Regions from separate parts of the Comamonas sp. MYb21 genome, predicted to be linked through region 2. Evidence: predicted binding sites of a transcription regulator. Region 2 holds the regulator's gene; the other holds the start of a gene.
What was found. Region 2 encodes LexA, which represses DNA repair genes until DNA is damaged. Its sites were predicted from a motif close to ACTGTATNNNNATACAGT; they were not measured.
Positions count from the first base shown of each region.

Region 1: WH367_RS07915 (putative DNA modification/repair radical SAM protein) is a predicted target of LexA. The motif match lies at 2,439-2,456, and genes of this name have one in related genera.

Region 1 covers NZ_JBBGZC010000004.1:265,827-270,488, forward strand. The annotation lists gene WH367_RS07910 (TIGR03915 family putative DNA repair protein) at 21-965, opposite strand; gene WH367_RS07915 (putative DNA modification/repair radical SAM protein) at 977-2,305, opposite strand; gene WH367_RS07920 (tripartite tricarboxylate transporter substrate binding protein) at 2,507-3,487, opposite strand; gene WH367_RS07925 (tripartite tricarboxylate transporter substrate binding protein) at 3,613-4,560, opposite strand.
Region 2 covers NZ_JBBGZC010000020.1:35,305-39,966, reverse strand. The annotation lists gene kdsB (3-deoxy-manno-octulosonate cytidylyltransferase) at 1-326, shown strand, start outside; gene adk (adenylate kinase) at 544-1,200, shown strand; gene WH367_RS23270 (asparaginase) at 1,297-2,322, opposite strand; gene lexA (transcriptional repressor LexA) at 2,437-3,153, shown strand; gene WH367_RS23260 (hypothetical protein) at 3,298-3,888, shown strand; gene WH367_RS23255 (FMN-dependent NADH-azoreductase) at 4,316-4,662, opposite strand, start outside.

The DNA of each region.
Region 1 (4,662 bases), on a different contig from region 2:
TTGCAGATCCGCAGGCCTGATCAGGCGCGCTCAGCGGCTGGCTGCGCCGCCAGCATCAGCCCGGTGCGGCTGCGCGCACCTGTGACCAGGCCGCTGATCAGCTGCGTCTCGGGCAGGTTCTTCCAGTAGCGGCGCGGCATCTCGCGCAGCATGGCCTGCTCCTTGAGGCGCGCCGGGTTGAAGGTCGATTGGTAATAGGCCAACCACAGCGCTTCGCCCGCATCGGGGCCCGGTGCCTGGGCTTGCGTGGCGCCAGGCCCCCATTGCAGGCATTCCTGGTCCCAGAGCACGCTGCAGTCCGGCGTCAGAATCGCCCAGCGCATATTGCTAAAGCGCTCCCTGAAAAAGCCCGAGGCGGCGCGCACGATGTGGTGCTCGGGCTCGAACCAGGCCACATGCAGCGGCGCGCCCTTCTCGTCCTGCGCGGGCCGAAAGCGAACAAAGGCATGCATCTTGTGGATCTCGCGCCCCACCGCACGGGCCAGGCGCTCAATCTCGCGCCAATCGGCATCCAGCGCATCGCCCGCCAGGCTGGGCATGGCCTGCAGCCGCCACAGCCAGCGGTAGCACAGCATAAAGCGTCCCGGGTTGCGGTGGCAGCAGGCATGGCGCAGCACGGCCAGCTGGGGTTTGCGGATATGCACCGGCTGGCCGGGTGCGATGGCCAAACGGTCCAGCGCATCGGGGGTGATAACGCGGGCTGGGGCATCGGTACTAGCATCGGCAGCAGTATGGGCTGCCCCAGCATCGGCTGCCGCAGCATCGGCTGCCGCAGCATGGGCTGCCCCAGCATCCGCAAACAAATCACCATCCTCGGCCTGGGTGGCCAACGTATCCGACCAGCGCCAGTGCACCAGCTCGGGCGCTGCGCCCAGGGCCAGCAATACCCGCGCCGCTTGGCGGAAGCCGGCAAAGTCATCCGGTGCGTCCAACATCACCGTCAAGCTGTCGTTCTCTGCCTGCATGCCTGGCCTCCTCAAAACAGGGCTATCTGCGCCGCAGCCGCCAACTGCATGCCGCTGTGCCTGCGCTGCACGGCGCCCTGCCCCATCTGGGCCAGCAGCTGTTGGCGCAAGCTCGGGCTGTCGAGCATGGCCAGCGGCGGGTGGTAGTCGTCGAGCTCGACAAAAGGCAGCACCTTGCTGGTGGCCACACGCAGCTGCTGCAGATCGGCCAGCCGCAGCCGGCGCACCCGGCGGGCGGCCAGCAGACGTTCGACACTGCCGACGCCCAAGCCCGGCACCCGCAGCAGCCAGGACTTGGCCGCACGGTTCAAATCCACGGGGAAATGCTGGCGCTGCGACAGCGCCCAGGCGAGCTTGGGGTCTAGCTCCAGATCGAGCATGCCGCCGGCCGCTGGTGCGGTAATTTCTGCCGGGCTAAAGCCGTAGAAGCGCATCAGCCAATCGGCCTGGTAGAGCCGGTGCTCGCGGATCAGTGGCGGTGCCTGCAGTGGCAGATCGGACGAGGCATCGGGGATGGGGCTGAAGGCCGAGTAGTAGACCCGGCGCAGGCGCTGGCCGGTGTAGAGCGCGCTGCTGGTGAGCAAGATGGTCGCATCATTGGCGCTGTCGGCGCCGACAATCATCTGCGTGCTTTGGCCCGCCGGCGCATAGCTGGGCGCAGCCGCGCGGGCCGCCTGGCGCTGGCGGGGCAGCGATACCAGCTTGCTGCCCTGCTGGTCTTGCGTCTGCTGCCGAGCGACCTCGATATGTTCTGCCACCTGGTGCATGGCCGAGGCAATGCCAACGGCATCCTTCTCGGGCGCCAATTGCTGCAGGCCCTGCTGCGTGGGCAGCTCGATATTGATGCTGAGCCGGTCCGCATAGCGGCCCGCCATGGCCAGCAACTCAGGGGCAGCATCCGGAATCGTCTTGAGGTGGATATAGCCGCGAAAATCATGGTCCTCGCGCAGGCTGCGGGCCACCTCCACCAGCTGCTCCATCGTGTAGTCCGACGACTGGATGATGCCGCTCGACAAAAACAGGCCCTCTATACAGTTGCGGCGGTAAAAGTCCAGGGTTAGCGCCACCACCTCGGCCGCGCTAAAGCGGGCGCGTTGCACATTGGAGCTTTTGCGGTTGATGCAGTAGCGGCAGTCGTAGATGCAGAAGTTCGTCAGCAGAATCTTGAGCAGCGAGACGCAGCGGCCATCGGGCGTATAGCTGTGGCAGATGCCCATGCCCTCAGTCGAGCCCATCCCCTTGCCGCCCAGGGAGTTGCGGGGCTTGCTGCCGCTCGATGCGCAGCTGGCATCGTATTTGGCGGCATCGGCCAGGATCTGAAGTTTGGCGAGGGTTTGCATAGATACTGTGTATATATACAGTATTCTAGCAAAACCCCCACAGCTTCGCCAGTGCGGGCGCGATCCCGCTTGGGGAAGCGCCCCTCTGGGACGTCTGGAGGCGTGGGCCGGTTAAAGGTAGATTCTTGCAAATACTGTATATAAATACAGTTATCTCCAAAACCAATACCGTCTCAGCGCCATTTGGCCATCAACGCTGGATCAAGCCTGCGGCCCCAGCTTGGCCAGCACGGCCTTTTCCTTGACGGTGGACTCGGCGGCAAACTTCTTGTAATCGGCGCTGTTCATGTAGATCGGCAGCATCTCAAAGCGCTGCAGCATGGCCTGGTAGCTTTCCATCTCCATCGCTTGCTTGAAGGCTTTGTGCAAGGCGGCTTGCACATCAGCCGGCATGCCCTTGGGGCCCACCAGGCCAAAGGGCGAGTACTGCGTGGTTGGCAGGCCCAGCTCGATCAAGGTGGGGGTGTTGGGCAAGGTGGGCAGGCGCTTTTCGGTCCAGACGTTCAAGGCGACCATGCGACCCTGGTCCACATAGGGGATGACGGCGCTGGTGTCTGCCGCGACCATCACCTCGCCCGCCATCGTGGCGCGCATCAGCTCGGACGAGCCCTTGTAGGGCACATGCACAACATCCAGGCCCAGCTGCTGCGCAATGATGGCCGAGGTGACATGGGGGGAGGTGTAGGTGCCGGTATTGCCCAAGGTCAGCTTGCCCGGGTTGGCCTTGGCCCAGGCCACCACATCCTGCCAGCTCTTGAGGCCGGACTGGGTGCTGGCCACCATGCAGAACGCATAGCCGGTGACATTGATGATGTAGCTCAGGTCTTCGACCGGGTTCCATTTGAGGCCGGTGGTAAAGGGCAGGCGCATCACGCTCATCGGCAGCTGGGCGATGGTGTAGCCATCCGCTGCCGTGTTCTGCAGCTGGGTTGCGGGCAGCGAGCCAGCAGCGCCAGGGCGGTTCTCCACCACAATCGGCTGGCCCAGCACCTTGGCGGCGTTCTCGGCCAGTTGGCGCATCGTCAGATCGGTCGGCCCACCGGCCGGAAAAGCCACTACCAGCTTGATCGCCCGGGTGGGAAAGGTCTTGCTGGCATGGGCCAGCGATGCGCCCGCCCCCATCCATGCACCGGCTGCCGTGGCAGCCCCCGCTTGCAGCATGCTTCTGCGCGTCAACACCATATCTTTGTCTCCATTTCGGTCTATAGGCGACAAAGAGTGTAGAAAAGCGCCGCCAGGCGCCGCGACGCCTGGGCGACATGGTCGGTGGCGCGTAAGGACTCTGGCTGCGATCCCCGTTGGTGGCCCTATTCCACCGTCGCGCCCGACTGCTTGACCGCCTTGCCCCATTCGACAATTTCGCTGGCCACAAAGCGGTCCATCTCCGGGCCGCTGGTCGGTGCAGGCTCGGAGCCCCGGTCGCGGATGAACTTCTGCATCTCGGGGCTGCTGAGGATGGCCACCGTCTCTTGGTTCAGCTTGTCGACAATGGCTTTGGGCGTGCCCTTGGGAGCCATCAGGCCCAGCCAGCCCACGGCCTCAAAGCCCTTGAACTCCGGCAGGCCCGATTCAGCAATCGTGGGCACCTGGGGCAGCTGGCTGGAGCGTGTGGCAGACGTCACGCCCAGCGGCACGGCCTTGCCGGCCTGGATATTGGCCAATGCGGCGGTGACCGAATCGACCATCAGCGGCACCTGGTTGCCCAGAAAATCCGCCTGGGCCGGGCCGCTGCCTTTGTAGGGAATATGTTCGATCTGCAGCGCCGCGCGGGCCTTGACCATCTCCGCGCTCAAATGCTGGGTGCCGCCAATGCCGGCGCTGGCATAGCTCAGCTTGCCCGGCTCTGCGCGGGCCTTGGCGACCAGGTCGTTCATGCTTTTGATGCCACTGGCCGGGTTGGCCAGAAAGACCAGGGGCACCTTGGCGATCAAGCTGATGCCGACCAGGTCCACTCGGGGATCGAAGTTCACCTTTTTGTACAGGGTCTGGTTCACCGCCATCGCGCTGCCCGCGACCAGCAAGGTGTAGCCGTCGGCCGCGCTGCGCGCCACCTGCTCGGAGCCGATATTGCTGCCCGCGCCGGCTTTGTTCTCTACCACCAGCGGCTGGCCGAGCTTCTGCCCCAGCTTGTCGGCCAGCGCTCGGGCAAAGATATCGGTGGCCTGGCCGGGCGGAAACGGCACGATCAGCTTGATGGGCTTGTCCGGATAGGCGGCAAGGGCCGGGCTGGCTGCAACGGCCAAACTAGCGGCCATCGCCAATGCGGCAGCAGAAGTGAGCGCGTGGGGGGTCATGGGGTGGGTCTCCTGATGGGCTGCAGCGGCATTGGCGAGAAGTGCCGACGCGCTGCGCGAGCT
Region 2 (4,662 bases):
TGGCCAGCTATTTCAGCCGCGCGCCCATCCCCTGGGGTCGTGATTTTGTCAATGTCGCCTGGTGGAAGAACCCCGGCACCACCGGCACGCCCGGTTTTGCGCCGCTGCACCATATGGGCATCTACAGCTACCGCGCCCAGTTTTTGCATACCTTCCCCACGCTCAGCCAGGCCCCAACCGAGCAGATCGAGATGCTCGAGCAGCTGCGCGCGATCTGGCATGGCCACCGCATCGCCGTGCATGTGACGCGGCAGATCCCCGGCTCGGGCGTTGATACGCCCGAAGACCTGGTGCGCGTGCGCCAGCTGCTGGGCGCGGTGATGTAACCCGCGTGCCTGCCCTGCACCGCAACGGCCACCGATGCAAGCACACGGTAAGCTAAAAGGCGCAGCATGCCTGTCTTGCGCAGCCGAGACACGGTATTGGCGCCAGTTCGCTGACAATCCCCTGATGCGTGATATGCTCAAGCCCAGTTTTTTTGTGTAAAAGCGGGCTTTAGTGCCCGCTTTTGCCGTGCAAGTTTTTTATTCTCCAAGGACCGTCATGAAATTAATTCTTTTGGGAGCACCCGGCGCCGGCAAAGGTACGCAAGCTGCCTTCATCTGCCAAAAATACGGTATTCCGCAGATTTCCACCGGCGACATGCTGCGCGCCGCCGTGAAGGCTGGCACGCCGCTAGGCCTGCAGGCCAAGGCCGTGATGGACGCCGGCCAGCTGGTCAGTGACGATCTGATCATCAATCTGGTCAAGGAACGTATCGCCCAGGCCGACTGCGCCAATGGCTTCCTGTTTGACGGCTTCCCCCGCACCATCCCCCAGGCCGACGCGATGAAGGCCGCTGGCGTCAAGCTCGACTATGTGCTGGAGATCGATGTGCCGTTTGAAGCCATCATCGAGCGCATGAGCGGCCGCCGCAGCCACCCCGCTTCCGGCCGTACCTACCACGTCAAGTTCAACCCGCCAAAGACCGAAGGCCTGGACGATGTGACGGGCGAAGCCCTGGTGCAGCGCGAAGACGACAAGGAAGAAACCGTCAAGAAGCGCCTGGACGTCTACAGCAACCAGACCCGCCCCTTGGTGGACTACTACAGCAGCTGGGCCGCCCAAGACCCGGCCGCAGCCCCCAAATACCGCGCCATCAGCGGCATGGGCTCGGTCGAAGAGATCACGCAACGCGCCATTGCCGCGCTGCAGGCCTGATAAGTCGCTCGGACTTATCCGCACCGCCACTGTCTTGCGACAGTGGCTTTTTTATGCCTGTCCCCGTCATCAGCAAGCAGGCCTTCGGTACCTGCGCTAACCCTTGGCTTGGGTCTGTGCCTGCACCAGCGCCAGCTGCAAACTCACCCGGCATTTGTAGGGCGTCAAGGCCACCGCCAAGTCTTTTTGCAGATCGGCCACCCCGGGTAATACCGCATCGCTGATCACCCCATCGCTGCAGCGGCTGCTGCGCCATACCGGCAAACCTTGCTGGCGTGCACGCACCATGGCCTCCAGCAGCACCTGATGCACGGTGCCATTGCCGGTGGTCGCCACCACCAGGCCGTCGATGCCCTGTGCCTGTAGCGCCTCCACCAGCCCCGGGCGCAGTCCCGCGTGGCTGGTGACGATCTCCACCCAAGGCCAGGGCTGGCTGGCCGGTACTGGCAAGGCGGCCAGCCACTGGCTGCCGCTGTAGCCGTCCGCTGCGCCTGGTGCCTGCGGCGCATAGCCCTGGCGCAGGCGCACGGTCACGCCATCCACCCAGCCCAAGGGGCCCTGCTCGCCCGATGAAAAGGCCAGCAAGCGGTGCGGATGCAGCTTTTGCAGCCAGCGCGCGCTGTGCAGCTCGCCGCCGCCCGTCACGGCCACTACCTCCCGCAGCAGCGGTTGGCCATCCGCATCCAGCGCCGCTGCGGCGGCCACGGCATCCTTGAGGTTTTGCGGGCCATCGGGCATCAGCGCATTGGCCGGGCGCATGGCGCAGGTCAGCACCACGGGCTTGGCCAGGCGTCCTAAAACGCAGTGCAGGAACCAGGCCGTCTCTTCGAGCGTATCGGTTCCGTGGGTGATAACAACAGCGCGCACGGTCTCATCGCGCATGGCCGCATCGCAGCGCTTGAGCAGCGCATGCCAGACCTCGTCATTCATGTCCTTGCTATCAATTTGCGCTATCTGCACCGCATCCAGCGGGCCTGCCGCAGCTGTCTCGATACCGCTCACACCCGCCAGCAAGGCCGCAATGGACAGTTGGGCTGCGCGGTATTGGCCGGGTTTCTCGGCGTCATCGGCCATGCCGGCAATGGTGCCGCCGGTGCCGATGATCAAAATTTTTGGCTGCAAGGCTTGCCTCCTGCAAAAAACTGGTTAAAAATACAGGTACTGGATTGATATACAGGTGTTGGGATGCACAGTGGCTTTGCTTCTGCCCGGCACCGCAGATCACACGGAGATCTTATGCGAGACCATCCCAAACTGACCGCGCGCCAACAAGAAATTCTGGACCTGATCCAGACCGCCATTTCGCGCACCGGCGCCCCGCCAACGCGCGCCGAGATTGCCAGCAAGCTGGGCTTCAAATCGGCCAATTCGGCAGAAGACCACCTCAAGGCGCTGGCCCGCAAGGGCGTGATCGAGCTGGTCAGCGGCACCTCCCGGGGGATTCGCCTGCAAAGCGATACCGTGCGCTCCATCAATGCCGCTCGGGGCACGCGCTTCTCCTCACCGCTGGCAGGCGTGTCCAATGCCGCCGCTGGCCTCGGCCGCGTGGTGCAAGAGCTCGCCCAGCTGGCGCTGCCGCTGATCGGCCGCGTCTCGGCCGGCTCGCCCATCCTGGCGCAAGAGCATGTCGACCAAACCTATACCGTGGAGGGCGGCCTGTTCCAGCAGCAGCCCGATTACCTGCTCAAGGTGCGCGGTATGTCGATGCGCGATGTTGGCATCATCGACGGCGATCTGCTGGCCGTCAAAGCCACGCGCGAGGCCCGCAACGGCCAGATCATTGTGGCGCGCCTGGGCGATGACGTCACCGTCAAGCGCCTGCAGCGCACCAAGGACGGCATTGAGTTGCTGGCCGAAAACCCGGATTACCTGCCCATCATCGTGCAGCCCGGCGAGCCCTTTGAGATCGAAGGCATTGCCGTGGGCCTGATCCGCAACACGATGCTGAACTAGGCCTAGCGGCCCTTCCGGCCACTTCGGCCCTCCCTTTTCTGCGCAACCCCAGGTAGCGGGCGTTGTGGGCTCTTGGCCCACAACCCTGGGGGATGCGCTCGCCCTGCGCAATCCTGCTGTTACCCGTATACCAAGGAGTTTCCTATGCTTGTAGCAGATGCATTGCGCGCGCTTGCGCCCTTTTCCCTCGTCGCTGGCCTGCCCTGGTTCCAGTCCATCCAGCGTGCCATTGTGCGCAGCAACCGCCGCCGACCCGGCCATGGCGCCGCCAATGACGGCCAGCTCGCCGCCCAGGTGCACTGCTTTGCCACCGCGTCCTCTGCCGCTGTACAGCGTGGCGCCGCCCAGCAGCTGAGCTTGCTCGAGGGCCAGGGCCTGAACATGTCCGGCGTGGATACGTCCCGCGTGGACACGTCCGGCGTAGAAACGCCCCACGCAGACAGCCCTGCCGATGAGGCCCCCGCACAGCGCCCCATCGACCGCATCCGCCTGCCGCGCAAACCCGCTGCGCGCCGCCGCCTCTCGGTAGGCGCACAGTCCCACACCCGCCCCTTCCTGTCAGTGCAGCGCTGCAGCGCCCAGGCCGCCAACGATGCCCCCATCAAGATGTACTGGGCCCAACCGGCCAGCCTGCACCGCCAAAAGGGTATGCGCTGGGCCATGTCGGGCAGCATGGCCGATATCTGTGCCGAGCTCGAACGCCTGGAACGGCTGGAACATCTGCACGCGGTCTAAGCCGGTGCCCAGGCGGGCATCAAGTCTGGCCGCCAGCATGCGTTGAAAGCTGCAAACAGAGCCAGGCGGGCCAAGGGTTTGGGCATGGGGCTCGGTGTTCCCGACCCGTCACCATGCCACAGACGACCCGATGTGCCAGTTGGTGCGGCCGGCTAGGTGCGACCGGCTAGGTGTGGCCGACCAGGTGCGGCCGGCTAGGTGTGGCCGACCAGGTGTGGCCGACCGGAGGGATTCCAGAACGGCGCTGAGAAATTCCGGGCAATGTGCAAGGCAGTTGCAACAGCGGCTCAGGGCTGCCCAGTCCAGCAGCCCCCCTTCCTGACGCCCAGGCCAGACCAGGCCGTGGTGGCGCAAGGCCCGCGTGCTCGGCAGCCCGCGCTGCCAGCCATCGCTGTCTGCGGCCCACTTGCGCCAGCCACCCGTCCTGTCAGCGCGCAGTAGCCAAAGCCTCCAGCGCCTGCTGCTTGAATGGGGCCAGCTGCTCGCGCAGCGCATCTCTGGCGCCATCCACTGCAGCAGCTACCGCATCAGGCCCAAATACCAGGCCTTGCAGCAACACAAAATGCACATTGCGGATGCCAATGGAGGCCAGCGCATAGCGCAGATAAGGCGTCAAAAAGTCTTCCTGCTTGGCACGGGGCCCCGTATGGAAGCCGCCGGAACTCACCAATACCAAGCTAGGACGGTCCTTCATCAAACCAATCTTGCCTTCGGGCGTGGATGCAAAGCTGCGGTGGATACGGATCACATGGTCCAGCCAGAGCTTGAGCGTGG